DNA from 2 places in the Roseburia rectibacter genome. Region 1 is predicted to be linked to the other one. Evidence: predicted binding sites of a transcription regulator. Region 1 holds the regulator's gene; the other holds the start of a gene.

Evidence for each region. Region 1 encodes Rex, which represses fermentation and respiration genes when NADH is low (regulators of the CRP and FNR family bind a similar motif). Its sites were predicted from a motif close to ATTGTTAANTANTTAACAAT; they were not measured.
Region 2: a site for Rex is predicted at 7,088-7,107, ahead of H8S51_RS08710 (4Fe-4S dicluster domain-containing protein). Genes of this name have one in related genera too.

Annotation. Positions count from the first base shown of each region.
Region 1 covers NZ_CP092473.1:2,073,838-2,083,227, forward strand. The annotation lists gene H8S51_RS09830 (InlB B-repeat-containing protein) at 1-403, shown strand, start outside; gene H8S51_RS09835 (hypothetical protein) at 460-738, opposite strand; gene H8S51_RS09840 (hypothetical protein) at 768-1,094, opposite strand; gene H8S51_RS09845 (hypothetical protein) at 1,264-1,428, shown strand; gene H8S51_RS09850 (chorion class high-cysteine HCB protein 13) at 1,577-1,801, opposite strand; gene H8S51_RS09855 (beta/alpha barrel domain-containing protein) at 2,115-3,503, shown strand; gene H8S51_RS09860 (GntR family transcriptional regulator) at 3,514-4,173, shown strand; gene H8S51_RS09865 (NADP-dependent isocitrate dehydrogenase) at 4,188-5,399, shown strand; gene abc-f (ribosomal protection-like ABC-F family protein) at 5,396-7,333, shown strand; gene H8S51_RS09875 (redox-sensing transcriptional repressor Rex) at 7,458-8,111, shown strand; gene H8S51_RS09880 (NAD(P)H-hydrate dehydratase) at 8,198-9,390, shown strand, end outside.
Region 2 covers NZ_CP092473.1:1,845,991-1,855,380, reverse strand. The annotation lists gene groL (chaperonin GroEL) at 1-971, opposite strand, end outside; gene groES (co-chaperone GroES) at 1,034-1,318, opposite strand; gene H8S51_RS08725 (DUF2974 domain-containing protein) at 1,546-2,691, opposite strand; gene H8S51_RS08720 (Cof-type HAD-IIB family hydrolase) at 2,713-3,495, opposite strand; gene ltrA (group II intron reverse transcriptase/maturase) at 3,673-4,956, opposite strand; gene H8S51_RS08710 (4Fe-4S dicluster domain-containing protein) at 5,614-7,062, opposite strand; gene H8S51_RS08705 (hypothetical protein) at 7,207-8,343, opposite strand; gene H8S51_RS08700 (fibronectin type III domain-containing protein) at 8,497-9,207, opposite strand; gene H8S51_RS08695 (heavy metal translocating P-type ATPase) at 9,271-9,390, opposite strand, start outside.

The sequences.
Region 1 (9,390 bases):
TGCTACACATACCAGATTTTTTGATTCCGAAATGTATTCTTACAGTTACGATAAAGAAGCGGATAAACTGACAGCAGTCAGCAGTTATAATCTTCCAAGCAAGGTGCAGGGCGTGGCTTTTGATGATAATGGCTCTATTTATTTAAGTACCTCTTATGGAAGAAACAATTCTTCTTATTTGAAAGTTTATGCGTCTCTCCTTGCACTGGATAAAAAGCCAAATGATCCAAAGGTAAAAGTTGAGATGCCGCCTTGCTCAGAGGAAGTTGCGATTGCGGATGATACGGTATTTGTTTTATTTGAATCTGCGAGTGCAAAATATTTTGAGGGTACAGACGGTATGGGAAAAAGTCCGGCACCGATTGACAAGTTGTTAGAAGTGAGTGTTGCTTCAATCTGGTAAAACTAAATCAAACAGCAAGCAGATAGAAAAGGGATGGAGTGTTTCCATCCCTTTTGTCAGCTTTGTTTCCGTTCTTTCATAAGACGGATGATCTTATCCGCCTTATCCGCCTCTTCTTTCGACATGTTTTGTTTTAACAGGGCAATTAACATTTCTGTTTCCGGATCAGTAAACTGGATATTGTTTGTCTTTGCCGCATTCATGGTGCCAAGGAGAAATGGCATCATATCTTTAATATTTGTTGGCTTTTCTTTTGAAGCAAAGTTCATTAAAAACTGCAGTTTTTCGGGTGACATATTTTTCAACCCCGGATTATTCCAAAAATCATTTTCCATATTTTCCCTTTCAAAAGATTTAAGATATTTTATGCAAAAATCGTCTCATATGTTTCCATCATGGAAATCATATTCGTAAGCATATCAAGTGTTTCGAGTTCCTTATCCGTACAGAATTTCCGGAGATCGTTCAGCATAGCAAGCGTGGAATTTTCTTCTTCGCTGACAGAGCACATAGACATGACTTTATCTTCCTGATTAAATACCTGGATGGTATTCTGTAATTCCATATATTTGATCAGAATGGCAAATTGTTTTTTCTGGTCGCCTTTCATATAAGGAATTGCTGTTTTTAACATCTGCAGTTCTCGGGTCTGTGTCATATTATCAAATGGCGTGAATGAATTTTGTTCCATAAAAATCTCCATTCTTGTGTGTGAAAAAAGTTTTTTTCACTCGAATGCCTTTTTCTTTCAGTTTATGAATCAGAAAAATAGATTATGTCAGCTATTATGCAGATTTTAGGATGGGTTTAGTGACGATGTCAGGCAGTCCGGCATAAAATAAACAGGGAGGAATAAAAATATGCTGATTATTGATGGAAATAGTGTTTATGAAATAGATGAGGAGTGTGCCAGAAGAAAGAAAGTTCCGAAAGAATGTGGAATTTATGAGAAGATGATACAACAGCAGAAATGGGAAAAAGATCAGGAATATACAGATAAAAATCAGAATGAAAAATACTCATAATATCGATGATCTATGAATCAGGAAAGAATCCTGCCCGGAGGGCAAAAAACGTCTCGCCTGTAACGGGCAGAGACGTTTTTGGTATAAACAATAGAATGATACAGGGCGACCGGCAATACCGGCCGCCTGTATGGAATGGATGCTCAGACTAGCAGAAGCATCCTCCGCCATTTCCACCACATCCGCCGCAGCAGAAGAGAAGCAGGATGATCCACAGACAGTCATTACTGCCACCACAGCCATTATTTCCACCACAGAATCCGCCGTTACCGCCACAGCAGCATAATAAGATGATGATCCAGAGAATGGAATTGCATCCTCCCTCGTTACAGGAACATCCACCACCACAGTTTGTTGCAGCTAAATCACTCATATAAAACCTCCAGAAATTTTTCTTACACTGTATCTTATGTGAAAGCCAGATAAGTGTTACAAATCTGAAAAAATTTTCTGTTAGGTTTAAAGGAATATACAGGATGCATATTTTAACATATTTATAACTGCAAGTTATAGAAAATATAAAATTTTATGCCTTGACAAATAAGAGAAGAAATGTATAGAATATAGAAAAAGTATAATTGTATACAATTATGCATGAAAAAATATTCACTCTAAAAGTAAAAATATGCATTCATGGCATAGGTGTCAATGGCACAAGTGCCATGGCAGAAAGAAGGATTTACGTTATGAGAGAAGTTGTAATGAATAAGAAAACGAATCTGCTGCAGCTTGAAGAGCATTTTTATCAGTTAGCAGATGTGAAAGAACCAAATGTATTCCATAATCTGTTCCCGTATGATGAGATCCCAAAGATCGCATTCAATGACCGAATTGTACCACATAATATGCCGGAAAATATCTGGATCACAGATACGACATTTCGTGATGGACAGCAGTCAAGGGCACCTTATACAACAGAACAGATCGTGACGATCTATGATTATCTGCATCGCCTGGGTGGACCGAAGGGTCTGATACGACAGAGTGAATTCTTTTTATATAGCAAAAAAGACAGAGATGCCGTCTATAAATGTTTAGAGCGCGGTTATAAATTTCCGGAAGTTACAAGCTGGATTCGGGCAAGCAAACAAGACTTCCAGTTAGTAAAAGATATCGGCCTGCGTGAGACAGGTATTCTGGTAAGCTGCTCGGATTATCATATTTTCTATAAAATGAAAATGACAAGAAGAGAGGTCATGAATCTTTATCTGAGTGTCATCCGTGAGTGTTTGGAAACAGGTATCAGTCCACGCTGTCATTTGGAGGATATCACAAGATCTGATATTTACGGTTTTGTAATTCCGTTCTGTGTGGAGCTTATGAAGCTGATGGATGAATATAAGATTCCAATCAAGATCCGTGCCTGCGATACTATGGGATATGGAGTGAATTTCCCTGGTGCTGTGATTCCGCGAAGTGTACCGGGTATCATTTATGGTCTGACCACACATGCAGGTGTACCTTCTGAACTGATCGAATGGCATGGTCATAATGATTTCTATAAAGCAGTTAATAACTCTACGACGGCATGGCTTTATGGAGCCAGTGGTGTCAACTGCTCCCTGTTCGGTATCGGAGAGCGTACCGGTAACACACCGCTTGAGGCTATGGTTTTTGAATATGCACAGTTAAAGGGAACACTCGATGGTATGGATACCACAGTGATCACAGAGCTGGCGGAATATTTTGAAAAAGAGCTTGGATATGTGCAGCCGAGCCGTACACCGTTTGTCGGCAGTAATTTTAACGTTACAAGAGCTGGAATCCATGCGGACGGACTTCTGAAAAATGAGGAGATCTATAATATTTTTGATACCGGAAAATTCTTAAACAGACCGCCATTAGTATCTGTTTCCAACACATCCGGTCTTGCAGGAATTGCTCTCTGGATCAACTCATATTATCATCTTCCGAAAGATAAGAGTGTCGATAAGAACTCAGAACTTGTAAAAAAAGTAAAAGTCTGGGTAGACAAGCAGTATGAGGATGGACGTGTTACGGTACTGACGGATAAGGAATTAGTAGAAGAAATTGAAAAATGCTGTAAGGAATTAAATGTAACAATAGGAGCATGAGGTGTCATATATGGGAGAGGATAATTATTCCTTAAGTTCCCGTGTGTTCCATACGATCCGTGAGAATATTTTATCCGGAAAATATGCGACAGACGAAGAACTGAAGGAAAAAAATATCGGCGAAGAGTTAGGCGTCAGCCGTACTCCGGTGCGTGAGGCGCTCCGCCAGCTTGAACTGGAAGGATTAGTCACCATCATTCCGAATAAGGGTGCTTATGTTGTAGGTATTTCCAAGAAAGATATTCAGGATATTTACGAGATACGGTCACGTTTGGAGGGACTGTGTGCAAAGTGGGCTGCGGACAATATCACAAAAGAGCAGTTAGATGAACTGGATGAAAATATATATCTGTCTGATTTCCATGCAGCAAAAGGAAATTCAGAACAAGTCGTGGAATTAGATAACCGTTTCCATGAGATTTTATATAACGCTTCTGACAGTAAAGAGCTGAAACATGTGCTGCTTGATTTTCATCATTACGTGCAGCGTGTACGTAAAATCACACTTGCAGATCCAAAACGTTCTGTGCAATCGAATCAGGAACACAGACAGATTGTGGAAGCATTAAAAAAACATGATGCCAATCTGGCAGAAAAACTTGCAAATGAGCATATGATGAACACCATTCACAATATGGACAATTACGGATGGGACAATTTATTTCAATAGAAAAGGAGAACATAATGGAAAAAATCAAAATGACAACACCACTGGTAGAGATGGACGGAGATGAGATGACAAGAATCCTCTGGAAAATGATCAAAGATGAATTACTTCTGCCGTTTATTGATTTAAAAACAGAGTATTATGATCTTGGATTAGAGCATCGTAATGAGACAAATGATCAGGTTACCGTTGACTCTGCCAATGCAACAAAGAAATACGGTGTTGCTGTAAAATGTGCAACGATCACACCAAATGCAGCCCGCATGACTGAATATAATTTAAAAGAAATGTGGAAAAGCCCGAATGGTACGATCCGCGCCATGTTAGATGGAACGGTATTCCGTGCACCGATCGTTGTAAAAGGGATCGAGCCATGTGTAAAGAACTGGAAAAAACCGATCACGATCGCGCGTCATGCATATGGCGATGTATATAAAGCAACTGAGATGAAGATTCCTGGAGCAGGCAAATGTGAGCTGGTATATACAGCGGAAGATGGTACAGAGACGAGAGAACTGATCCACAACTTTACCGGAGCAGGCGTTGTTCAGGGACAGCATAACCTTTGCAATTCCATTGAAAGTTTCGCAAAAAGCTGTTTTAATTATGCACTGGATACAGAACAGGATCTGTGGTTTGCAACAAAGGATACGATTTCAAAAAAATACGATCATACCTTTAAAGACATTTTTCAGGAAATCTTTGATGCAGAGTACAAAGAAAAATTCGAAAAAGCAGGTATTACCTATTTTTATACATTGATCGATGATGCAGTTGCACGTGTAATGAAGTCTGAGGGTGGTTATATCTGGGCATGTAAAAATTATGATGGAGATGTCATGAGTGATATGGTTTCAAGTGCATTTGGTTCACTTGCCATGATGACTTCTGTATTAGTTTCCCCGGATGGATATTATGAATATGAAGCTGCACATGGAACGGTACAGCGCCATTATTACAAACACTTAAAAGGTGAGGAGACATCCACAAACTCTGTTGCAACTATTTTTGCATGGACAGGTGCACTTAAGAAACGTGGAGAACTTGATTCTAACCAGGCATTATCTGATTTTGCAGAAAAACTTGAAAAGGCTTGTATAAAGACCATTGAAGATGGTAAAATGACAAAAGACCTTGCGCTGATTACTACAAATCCGAATCCGGTTGTATTAAACAGCGAAAATTTCATCAAGGCAATCAGAACAACATTAGAGGAAAGTTTAAAATGATTTTGTCATGTCAGAGTATCTCAAAGTCTTTTGGAACAGATGAGATCTTAAAAGATGTATGTTTTCATATTGAAGCAAACGAAAAAGCAGCGATTGTCGGCATCAATGGTGCCGGCAAGTCTACGCTGCTTAAAATTATTATGGGCGAAGAAACGTCCGATACCGGTGAAGTGATCCTTGCAAAAGATAAAACAATCGGTTATCTGGCACAGTATCAGGATGTATCGGGGCACAGAACCATTTATGACGAAGTTCTTAATGCAAGAGCTGACATCCTTGAAATGGAACAGAAACTCCGCAATATGGAGTCAGAAATGAATCAGCAGACCGGTGGGGAACTGGAAAAACTGATGGAGGTTTATCATCGTCTGAGCCACGAATTTGAACTGCAGGGCGGATATGCATACCGGAGTGAAGTAACCGGTATTTTAAAAGGACTTGGTTTTTCGGACGAAGATTTAACAAAGCAGATGAATGAATTGTCCGGAGGACAGAAAACCAGGGTTTCGCTTGGCAAACTCTTAGTCACAAAGCCGGATGTATTACTTTTAGATGAGCCGACAAACCATCTGGATATGGAATCGATCCGATGGCTTGAGAATTTTCTGCGTGCATACAAAGGTGCTGTTGTGATCGTGGCTCATGACCGTTATTTTTTAGACAGAGTTGTCACGAAAGTAGTTGAGATTTTCCAGCATAAGGCTTATGTATATCAGGGAAATTACTCGGATTTTGCGAAGAAGAAAGCAAAAGTCCGTGAAGATCTGTTAAAACAATATTATAATCAGCAGCGTGAGATCAGACATCAGGAAGAAGTTATCACAAAGTTAAAATCGTTTAACCGTGAAAAATCCATCAAGCGTGCGGAGAGCCGCGAAAAGATGTTAGACAAGATAGAACGTATTGAAAAACCGGTTGAGGACAATACAGACATTAAGATCGTGTTAGAGCCAAATGTGGTCAGCGGAAATGATGTCCTTACGGTGTCAGGTCTTGCAAAATCATATCCGCCGGTTACATTGTTTTCGGATATCTCATTCGAGATTAAACGTGGGGAGCGGGTAGCACTGATCGGCAATAACGGAACCGGGAAAACGACCATCTTAAAGATCATCAATAATCTGATACAGGCAGATGGTGGTACGGTAACACTTGGTTCGAATGTTCACATTGGATATTACGATCAGGAACATCAGCTTTTACATATGGAAAAAACCATATTTGAAGAGATCTCAGATGCTTATCCAGAGCTGAACAACACAAAGATCCGCAATGTACTGGCAGCCTTTTTATTTACAAATGATGATGTGTTTAAGCGGATCTCAGATTTAAGCGGTGGTGAAAGAGGCCGTGTCTCTCTGGCAAAACTGATGCTTTCAGATGCTAATTTTCTTATTTTAGATGAGCCGACAAACCATCTGGACATTACATCCAAGGAAATTTTGGAATCTGCATTAAACCAGTATACAGGAACGGTATTTTTTGTTTCACATGACCGCTATTTTATCAATCAGACAGCAACAAGAATCCTGGAGCTGACAGGTGAAACAATTGTAAATTATATCGGAAACTATGATTATTATCTGGAAAAACATGATATTATGACGCAGTTGTATGTGAAACAGCCAGAAACTTCAGATGTGCAGCCTAAGAAACAGGATGATGCCGTTAATAAGCTCGACTGGCAGGCACAAAAAGCAGAGCAGGCAAGGATTCGTAAAATTGAAAACAGTTTAAAAAAAGCCGAGGAAGAGATTGCCGCACTTGAAAGTGAAATAAGCATGATCGATGAAGAATGTGCAAAGCCGGAAAACGCAGTTAATTCCGCAAAATTAAATGAGCTTGCAGCAAGACAGCAGGAGTGCAGGGAACGACTGGAAACCTGCTATGAAACCTGGGAAGAGCTGTCAATGCAGTTAGATGGAACTGATTGATGATATTTCCTGACAAAACAGAAAATATCTTATTGAAAAAAGATAGTTAAATTTTTCACACATTGACAGACACAGGGGAAATCACTATAATAAACGAGAGAACGTAAGAAAGGTGGAACCTTTTGTGCAGGAAAAAGAAATATCACAGGCAGTTATCCGGAGAATGCCGCGTTATTACCGCTACCTCGGAGAACTCTTAGATGCCGGTGTAGAACGTATATCATCCAATGATCTGAGTAAACGAATGAATGTGACCGCATCCCAGATCAGACAGGATCTGAATAATTTTGGTGGTTTTGGCCAGCAGGGTTATGGTTATAATGTAAAGTTTTTATATGAGGAAATCGGTAAGATATTAGGTTTAAATGAAAGACACAATATTATTGTGGTGGGTGCAGGTAATCTTGGACAGGCACTTACAAACTATGTGAAATTTGAAAAACTTGGTTTTGTGATCATAGGACTGTTTGATGTAAATCCTGCATTGGACGGTGTGACCGTGCGTGGAATCAAAATCCGCATGCTGGATGAATTAGAGAGTTTCTGTGCAGAAAATCAGGTGGATATTGCGGCGCTTACTATGCCAAAGGAAAAGGCTGATGCCATTGCAAACAGACTAGTCGGACTTGGAATCCGCGCAATCTGGAATTTTGCGCATGTAGACCTGGAGCTCATTGATAAAAATGTTGTTGTAGAGAATGTACATCTTTCCGACAGTTTGATGCAGTTATCTTACAACATTGTCAGAAACAAAAAAGCAGAAAAAAACGGCAACTGAAAAGGGTGCCATAAATTCAGGAAGCAATTAGCTGCCGCACAGATCTTTGTGCGGCGTTTTTTGCTTATAACAGGGGGTTTATTATCATGAAGTATCTTGTAAACAGCAGGGAAATGCAAAAATATGACGCAAATACCGTTTCACATTTTAAGGTTCCGGGACTTCTTCTGATGGAGCGTGCAGCAATAACATTTGTAAATGAACTCCATAAGCAAAAAGTCGATCTCTCAGAAGTTCTTATCGTATGCGGTAGCGGAAATAATGGTGGAGATGGTCTTGCGATCGCCCGCCTTTTATTTCTGGAGGGACATACTGTTACAGTTGTTTTTGCTGGAAATAAAGATCATTGCTCGGAGCAAAACAGAATCCAGCAGGATATTTTAAATGCATATGGTGTTCCTGTCTATACGGATTTACCGGAACAGATCAGACCAACAACTGTCATAGATGCACTATTTGGTGTAGGGTTGTCGAGAGACGTGACTGGTACTTATGCAGACATATTATGTTGTATGAATACACTTCCGGGAGAAAAAGTGGCAGTGGATATTGCATCCGGAATTTCTGCAGATACAGGTGCTGTCCTTGGTATGGCATTTCGTGCAGATATCACGATCACATTCGCATTTGCGAAATTAGGCAGTATTCTCTGGCCGGGAAATGAATATGCCGGCAGAGTGATCGTATGTGATATCGGTATCACGAAAGAAAGCTGGCTGGGAGAGACACCGTCAGTAATGGCATTGGAAACGAAAGATATATTGCTGCTCCCGGAGAGAAAAAGTCATTCTAATAAAGGAAGCTATGGAAAACTTTTGCTGATCGCAGGAAGTGTCAATATGGCAGGGGCGGCAGTTTTATCTGCAAAAGCTGCTTACGCCACAGGATGCGGTCTGGTGCGTGTGCTGACGCCGGAAGAAAACAGGATTATTTTACAGAGCTGTGTTCCAGAGGCGGTTCTTACTACTTATGATAAAAATGCTGCTCCGGGGAAGGCTGTATTACAGGAGGCTTTTGATTGGGCAGATGCCATTGTGGCAGGTCCCGGGCTTGGGAAAGAAAAAACTGCTGCACAGATATTAAATTTTGTGTTAGAATATGGAACGTCACAGGAAAAGAAAGCAATTCTTTTTGATGCGGATGCGTTAAATCTGATAGCAGAGCAGAATGACTTACCAGAGGCAGATATCTGGAAAAATTTTAAAATCCCGGCAGTGATCACACCTCATCCCGGAGAGATGAGCCGGCTTACCGGAAAAACAGTCAGTGAGATCCAGCA
Region 2 (9,390 bases), 230 kb from region 1:
TGGACTTTTACAGATTTGGCACGGCCTAACTGATCCATAGTTGTGTCTTTTAATTCCAGACCAAGATCAGAGCTGATCACCTGACCACCTGTTAAGATTGCGATATCTTCAAGCATTGCTTTTCTTCTGTCACCATAGCCAGGTGCTTTGACAGCTACTACATTGAATGTACCACGCAGTTTGTTGACGATCAAAGTGGTAAGTGCCTCACCCTCGATATCCTCAGCGATGATAAGTAATCTTGCACCGCTCTGTACGATCTGCTCTAACAGAGGAAGGATCTCCTGAATGTTGCTGATCTTCTTATCTGTGATCAGGATATATGGATCGTCTAATACTGCTTCCATTTTATCCATATCTGTGCACATGTAAGCAGATACATAACCACGGTCAAACTGCATACCTTCTACTAAATCAAGCTCTGTCTGCATTGTCTTAGATTCCTCGATCGTGATAACACCATCGTTGGAAACTTTTTCCATTGCATCAGCAACCATGTTACCAACATTCTCATCTCCTGCAGAGATTGCAGCTACTTTTGCGATCTGGTCTTTTCCGTTTACCTTGGAAGACATTGCAAGGATTGCTTCTACTGCTTTGTCTGTTGCTTTCTTCATACCACGGCGGAGGATGATCGGGTTTGCACCTGCCTCAAGGTTCTTCATACCCTCCTGTACCATTGCCTGTGCTAAAACAGTTGCTGTTGTGGTACCATCACCTGCAACATCGTTTGTCTTTGTTGCAACTTCTTTTACAAGCTGTGCACCCATGTTCTCGAATGCATCTTCTAACTCGATCTCTTTTGCGATTGTAACACCATCGTTTGTGATCAGCGGAGCGCCGTAAGATTTATCAAGTACTACGTTTCTTCCTTTCGGTCCTAATGTTACTCTTACGGTATTTGCCAGTTTATCTACACCTGCACCTAATGCTGCTCTTGCTTCTGTGCCATATTTAATTTCCTTTGCCATATCTGTCTACCTCTTTCTGAAATTTATTAATGATAAAAATCTGTTTTACTTTGAACAATTATTTATTCTACGACTGCAAGAATATCATTCTGTTTTACGATAATGTATTCTTCTCCGTCTAATTTTACTTCTGTTCCTGCGTATTTTGAATAAATTACCTTCTGTCCGGCTTTTACCTGCATGGTAACTTCTTTTCCATCAACCATTCCACCAGGACCTACGGCAATAACCTCTGCCTCCTGTGGTTTTTCCTGTGCACTGCTTGTAAGGATGATACCTGATTTTGTGGTTTCCTCTGCCTCACACTGTTTTAATACGACTCTGTCGCTTAATGGAACTAATTTCATGTTGCTTACCTCCTGCTTATGATCATCTGTTTTATTTCTTTTGAGTAGTTATTAGCACTCATTTCTTTCGAGTGCTAACTTATGGTTCATATAATAGATTTTTATATTTGAATCTGCAACCAAATATATTTCTATTTATAATTATTTATCCCAATATTTTCTTATTTTTTCTCTCTTTTTCTCGTTTTTTTATAAGTTCACTCATTTTCTGTGATTTTATACTTTTTTTATTTTTTCAGCGGAGACTGTTTTACCGTGCGTTTTACGGTCTGTTTTACTGTCTCCTTCATTGCTTTATTTCCTTCCATCCAAAGCAGTTTTATGGCTCTTGAAAACAGTTTCTGCCGCTCCGGTGAAAGTTTACTGGTTTCTTTCATCAGTTCCTGTATTTTCTTCCATTTACTGTGGTAAAAATCATCTACCGTACGGATCCCGACTTTTTCGATCATATCAAATGCCGTCTCCACGATCTGTGCCCTCTCTTCCCCGTCTAACTGGTAAATCCATGATTTTATCGTTTCATCCAACAACAGGCTCTGCGCCGCAACCTGATCCACATGTACAAAAGATCTTCCGAGTACCTCCCATGACATGGCATCGTGCTGCTGGATCCCGCTGTTTGAGCTCTTGACAACTTCAAACGACTCCTGATGTTCTAAGAGCATTCCGACAATGGAAGATTCCGGCAGGATCGTGTGCAGCTTCGGCAGCATGCGCTGGTACTCTGTGCTTTCCACCATATCGCTCCGGAATCCCGGACCATCATTGCTGTACACATTTAAAATCTGGTTCTGGATCTGCGGATCACATTTTACGGAGGCATACACGGCAAAATTTCCACCCTTTGAATGGCCGCCGACACGCACCCTCTGCTTTTTGTCTGTCACTGCACGGTTCAAATATTCCACTGCCCGGAGCTGTCCCGGTGTTTCTGACAGATAACCCATATTAAAATCTTCCCGCCAGCCCGTGATCGTGTTGTCTGTTCCGCGAAATGCCACATACAGGCTGTCATCCGGCAGTTCCACACAGACCGCCGAAAACTGAAACTGTTCCTCATCCCGAATCTCATTGACATAGCAGCGTAGTTTTACATCCGAAAAACGTTTTGTTTCCGCCATTTTCTCCATAACAAACGGGGCCGATTTCGTCATGGATACCCGTGCCAAGATTTCGTCTTTATCATTCTTTTCCCAAAATTGTCCGGATGCCTCCTTAAGCGGTACAGCCGGCGCATTTTCCTCTGCTGTAACGATCCCCTCAAAATCAACATACGCAAGCTGCGCTAAAATCAGATTATCAACTTCATTAAATTCATCTGCCTCAAACGATAAATCCCCGCGCCAGTCCATATAATCCATGATATTTGCCATATTTTTCCCCCTGTCTTTTATTCAGATCAGCCCATAATGTTTCAGTCCGTTCCAGATCCCATCTTTATGGATATCTGTGGTAATAAATTCTGCCGCATTCTTTGCCACATCCGTACCATTTCCCATGGCAATCCCATGTGCCACAAATTCAAGCATTTCCACATCATTAGCACTATCCCCGAATGCATAAGTATCTTCTTTTGCGATTCCAAGAAACGCACAGAGACGCTCAATGCCACTTGCCTTGGAATGCCCCGCCTGCCCGATCTCTAATATTCCATCCGGCTCATGGACGATCATATCAAACTCCGTTCCCAGTTCTTTCCTGACAAGTTCTACATCTGCATTTCCAAGTTCCGCACTCAGCTTATTTACCTCATATTGTGCAATTCCGGTAATACTTTTTAGGTTTTCCCCAAGCTCATTTCTCAGATAAATGACATATGGATCATCCTTGAAGTCTTTTTCATCCACATAAATATAATTTGGTCCCTCTAGTACCATTGGTATCTGGTATTTTCTAAGTACTGTAAGAATATGTTTGATTTGTTCGTTGGTCAGTAAAAGTTCAAATAACTTTTCTCCCTCGAATTCAATATGTGTGCCGCATGCTGCCACAATGCCATCAAACCCGAGTGCCAGTAATTTGGGACTTTTGATATTGGATCTGCTTCTTCCACTGCACAGGAAGGCATAATGCCCATTTTTTCTTAGTTCTTTCAATGCTTCTTTTGTGCTTTCCGGTATATTCATCTTAAAATCCCATAATGTACCGTCTATATCAAAAAATACTGCTTTTTTCATTATATCGTCTATTTTTCCCTTCCGTCGTGATGTTTTTTATTCTAACAGAATTTTCCCATTAAGCAAAGTATTTTAAAATCCATATCACCGTATAATCGAGTAGGAGGGAAATCTGAGTGATTTCCCGACCTCTCACACCACCGTGCGTACCGTTCGGTACACGGCGGTTCAGTCAACTTAACAAGTAACACACCTTTCGGTGTAGTAATCTAACATTGAGATTAATCCAAAACGGGTTAGTCTTTCTTTTGTAACGGCTACATTCATGGCACCGCCTTGACAGCAGTGTGCGATTCTCGCACCATTATAAGCCGTTGAGTACGCTAGTTTCTTATATACCCCTAGCTTTATTAAGTTCTTCGCGCGATTCTGTGGAGTTTTCCAATGTTTCCATATACACATGCGCAATCGAAATCTTATGCTTTGGTCGAGCGTGGCACATAACACCTTCATACTACCTATTTTAAAGTAGTTAATCCACCCTCTGATAAGCTGATTAAGTTTCTCAACCTTATAGCTGTTACTAACGCCCCAGCTACGACAAGTGAGTTCTTTCATTCGCCTCTTGAACTTTGCTACTGATTTTGCATGTGGTTTTGCCTTAAATTGGTGTGCTCTTGAATCAAAGTAGAATCCGAAACCCAGATATTTCAATCCTCTTGGTCTATCTACTTTGCTCTTGGTCATGTTAACTTTGAGTCCTAGTTTCTCTTCAATAAAACGAGATATGTTTCTCATTACACGATTGGCAGACATTTCGCTTCCGACCATAATAATACAGTCATCCGCGTATCGTACAAAGTTAAGCCCTCTCTTTTCCATTTCCTTATCAAGTTCATTCAGCATGATATTTGCCAGTAATGGTGAAAGATTTCCTCCTTGTGGTGTTCCCACAATAGAATCCTCATACTCATCATCAATCATGATTCCACTGACAAGATATTTCCTAATGATAGAGATAACATCTCCATCTTTTATAGTTCTGCCTATGATGGTCATAAGCTTGTCATGGTTTACTGTGTCAAAGAACTTTTCCAAGTCAATGTCTACAATCCAGTCGTTGCCCTCGTTCATCATATCAAGTGCTGTCAGGATTGCCTGTTGTGCACATCTGTTCGGTCTGAATCCATAACTATGATCATGGAACTGCTCCTCATAGATTGGTGTTAAGACCTGTGCAATAGCTTGTTGTATAAATCTGTCTGTTACTGTTGGCACTCCCAGGTTTCTGAAACCGCCATCGGGTTTTGGTATCTCCACTCTCCGTACTGGCTGAGGTTTATACTTTCTTGTCCTCAGCTGCTCCTTAATGATTTCGCCGTTCTTTGCAAGATGTTCCTTAAGTTCTGTGCACTTCATTCCGTCCACTCCCTCTGCACCTTTGTTTCGTACGACCTGCAGATATGCTCTGTTGAGGTTATCGCTAGATAATATCTGCTCCATTAGACTACTTGTGTCCATGCGTTCTTTCCTTTCCGTCTCGCTTGATTTGACCATCTTTTACCCGATTGGTTACGGCAGATGTTATCTCTTCTGCAATACGAGACATACTCAAACTTATTGATTGTTCGCCCCTTTGCTCCATCTCTATTACAGAGACTTCTTCACTACTATGGGCTCGGCTGACTTCTCACAGTTCGTTGTTACTAGGCTAATGAAACCCCTGTGAGACCTCCACGCTTAAGGTGCACGCTCTTTCCTCTCATCTATCCGCCACATTTACTCGTACTTCCAGCAACTTTAGGACTTCATCTCTTTTGGCAGACTTATCCGTATTTCCGAGCCTTATATGTGATTTCTGTCCGTCGGACCAAGAGTTTGCTTACAGCTTCCTTCAGATTCCACCTCACGATGGACACCCTTGCTGTTCTGCTATACACTTCCTCGTTGCCTAGGCGTGTTCGGGACTTTCACCCATTAGAGCGCGCCCATGGCGCGCAAACCAAAAATGCCGCACAACCCTTTTACAGGCTGCACGGCATAATAATGCTCACTATTCTGTTTGCTTGCTCACAATGCAATGTACCGTTCATTTTATTCGTGATGCAATGCACCGTTCGTATTACCCGTGATGCAATGCACCGTTCGTATTACCCGCGATGCAATGCTCCGTTCGTATTACTCACGGTGCATGGAGAAGCTTTCCATGTCGTAATTCTTTAAGTTGTCATGGATGGTACGGTCATCTGCCTGACCGATCAGGGTATCACGGTTCTTTTTGGAAGAAATCTGATCGTTGAACGCACTTGGACCACCAACGCAGCCGCCCTCGCATGCCATACCTTCAATGAAGTCTTCCGGCAGTCTTGCTGCTTTTAACAGAAGTAATGCTTTCTTACACTCTGCCGCACCGTTTGCCTTGCATACGGTTGCTGCGATCTCATCGTTAGACTCTTTTAAGCTCTCAAGTACTGCAGCTGTTACACCGCCGGAGTTTGCGAAACGTTTACCAAATGTAGATGCTGTCTGATCATCATTTGGACACGGCTGTAACTCAACGCCTTTTGCTTTCATCATTGCACGGATCTCGCTGTATGTTAATACATAATCTGCATTTCCCTCGATCTTCTGATCTGCAACTTCTGACTTCTTGGCAACACACGGTCCAATAAATACAGTGATCGCATCAGGATCTTTCGCTTTGATCAGACGTGAAACTGCGCACATCGGAGATACTGTTGTAGATACACACTCTGCTAATTCCGGATAATGTAAACGCACCATATTTACGAATGCAGGACAGCAGGAAGTAACTTTTTTATTTCCCTCTTTATAAGCCTCTGCCCACTCTTCTGCCTCATAAGCTGCTGTCATATCTCCACCGAGACCTACATCATAGAAATCAGTAAATCCCATCTCTTTCATCGCTTTTTTCCAGCTTGCCATTGTGATATCTGCACCAAACTGGCCTTCTGTTGCAGGAGCTGTCATTGCATATACATGCTTACCTGCTTTTAAAGCCTCGATTACCGGCACAATATAAGTCTTAGATGCGATTGCTCCGAACGGACAGCTGTGGATACATTTACCGCAGCGGATACATTTTTCTTTATCGATCACAGAAATGCCGTACTCATTGTATGTAATCGCATTGACCGGACAGCTGAATTTACACGGTCTCTTTAAATGTGCGATTGCATTGTAAGGACATGCCTGTGCACATTTTCCACATTCTTTACACTTGGAAGGATCAATATGGGAACGATCTCTTCCCGGCTCGATTGCGCCAAATTTACATGCATTGATACATGCTTTTCCAAGACAGTTCTGGCAGTTCTCTGTTACAGTATAACTGGAAATCGGACAGTCCTCACATGCGGAGCTGATAACCTGAACCACATTTCCATCATCCTCTGCGCCCGGTGCTTTACCCTCTGCTAAACGGACTCTCTGACGGATGATCTCCCTCTCTTTATAAATACAACAGCGAAACTGCGGTGTCGGACCTGGAATGAGTTCTGTTGCGATGTGGTCTCTCTCTTCTTCAAGTCTGCCTTCAAATGCAAGCTTTGCGACTGTGTAGAGTACATCGTGTTTGATTTTAATCACATTTTCATCTGCATACATCGTGTTTTACCTCGCTCATCTTATCTTTGTTAACTTTTTAACCATCTTAGACATTATATATTATCTGTATGGAAATTCAAGTACTTCGCATGTTTTTATTGAGAAACACTTTGATTTTTTGCATCTTATTGAAAAAATAACAGTTCAAAATCCAGCAAACTCACCAAATAATCCTAACAATTCAAATCCATTCAATCCCATAAGATCACATTCTTCCCCCGTAATGTCTGTCATTTCACTGCCCTTTTTCACGGAAATTCTACCATTCAGACCATCTTCATCATCGGATTCAAATGTGAGTGTTCCGTCCCCCGCTGCAGGGTTTCCTGTAATAGCAGTCCAGACAGAGTGTGTCTCTTCTCCCTTTAAATATGTGATTTTCATGTTCTGCATCCGGAAGTCACCGCCTGAAAATAAAATTTCCATATTCTGCCTATTTCCATCAATTTCATAATTTACAGCGATCGCAGCCAGCTTATTCCGGAATAAATATACCTTACATTCCATCTCCCCCGCTGCTGATACTTTGTCATAAACCGCCATAAATATTTTCCCGGCAGGATCTTCTGATATTTTTGTCCCATCTCCATATTTTTTCTTCGCAGCTTTCTCTGCGGCATCTAACACATTTTGTACATTATCACTGCTGATCACAAACTGATAGCCCACACAATCTTTTTTCTGACCGTCAATTTCAAATTCCTGTTTTTCGATTTTATTGATCTTAATTTTATTAAATTCTTTCCGTGCTTCTTTTAATATATCTTTTCCAATCTCTTTTTGTTCTTTTCCACCATATAATCCTGCCAGAACCGTATTAAAACGTTCCAGATTCTGTGAACCGATCTTTTTTGCGATATATCCGCTTTGTTTGTTACTGTTATAATCATATGTAAATACTTTCGAACTCAGTGACGGAAACTGTGCTTTCAGTTCCTTGTCATTTAGTACCATTACAAATTCCAAATCCTGCAGCTTATCAAGATCTAACGTTCCCCTTAACTGCTTCTGTGCAGAATCTGATGCATACTCTGCCTGTATCTTCTGTTTCTTCCACTGCCCTTCTATCGAAATGGTATAATCTTCCCCATTCAAACCGTCTGCCACCTGTGGCTGATCCTTGACCGTTTGATACATAGCATATAAAATCTTATCGCTCTTTCTTAAAAAAAATCCATTTTTTATCCCTGCAAACAGCACAATTGCCAGAACTACTATGATTCCTGCAGACAAAATCCATATTTTCTTTAATGATTTCTTATGATCATTTTGTATTTCCATTGTAAGCCTCCATTTTCAGCCTGAATGATCCCGTTATTCTTACACATTCATTTTAATTTACGGTTTATTTTATTCTTTTTTCGTTCACTTGTAAACCAATAAAGCAAAAAAATGCTGCCTCCCATTTACAGGAAAGCAGCCATTTTTATGATCTTATTTTTTTATTTTAACACTCTTTTTTGCACTCCAGTTTCCATATACCTTTTTGCCGTTTACCTTGACATAAGAGTGCATTCTTACATAGTAGGTTTTATTTTTTTTCAGTTTTGTATAAGTTGCAGATGTCTTGCCAGAAGAAATATTTTTCTTTACCAGTCCTTTTTTGAAATTAGAACTCGTTGCATACTGTAACTCGTAACCACTGATGCCTTTTACTTTCTTCCATTTTACAACCATCTTTTTGCCAGATGCATTTTTTACGCTGGTAACAGACGGCTTAGCTGACGCACTTGCGGCATAATCCAAAGTAAAGTTGTAACTGCCGATGCCATACCCTTCCGTACGCTGTGTCACCGCAAGATAATAATTACCTGCTGCAAGTTCAAATGTCTCTGTTGTTTTACGTCCGTCAGAAAGTTCAAAATTATAAACCTGATTATAATTTTTATCATAAAACAGATATTTCAATGTATTATCGGTAGAATTTAACGCATTAAAAATGATTTTGCCCTTTGCCGGCACCTTAAATCTGAAATAATCAATGCTGTCATTCGCTGCCATCACGCCTTTGTACTTCTTTTTCAGATCAATGGCATTTGCAGTATCGATCATATCATTATTTTTTGTCTGTGTCTCTGTAAAACTTTCTTTCAGATTATTCTTTGATACAGTCAAAGTAATATCATCACCAGTAACAATTTTCAAATAATACTGTCCACCAGTCAGATATACGCTCCAGCTAAATGAATTATACGCATCCTTTCTTTGCTAATCCAGCAGATTCTGCATGCTCTTTAAACTGATCAAAAGTGTTGATGTATTATGCAGTAATGCTGATGTAGTCGGCTGTAAAATTCCTGCTACACCTCCAAGGATCAATCCAAGATT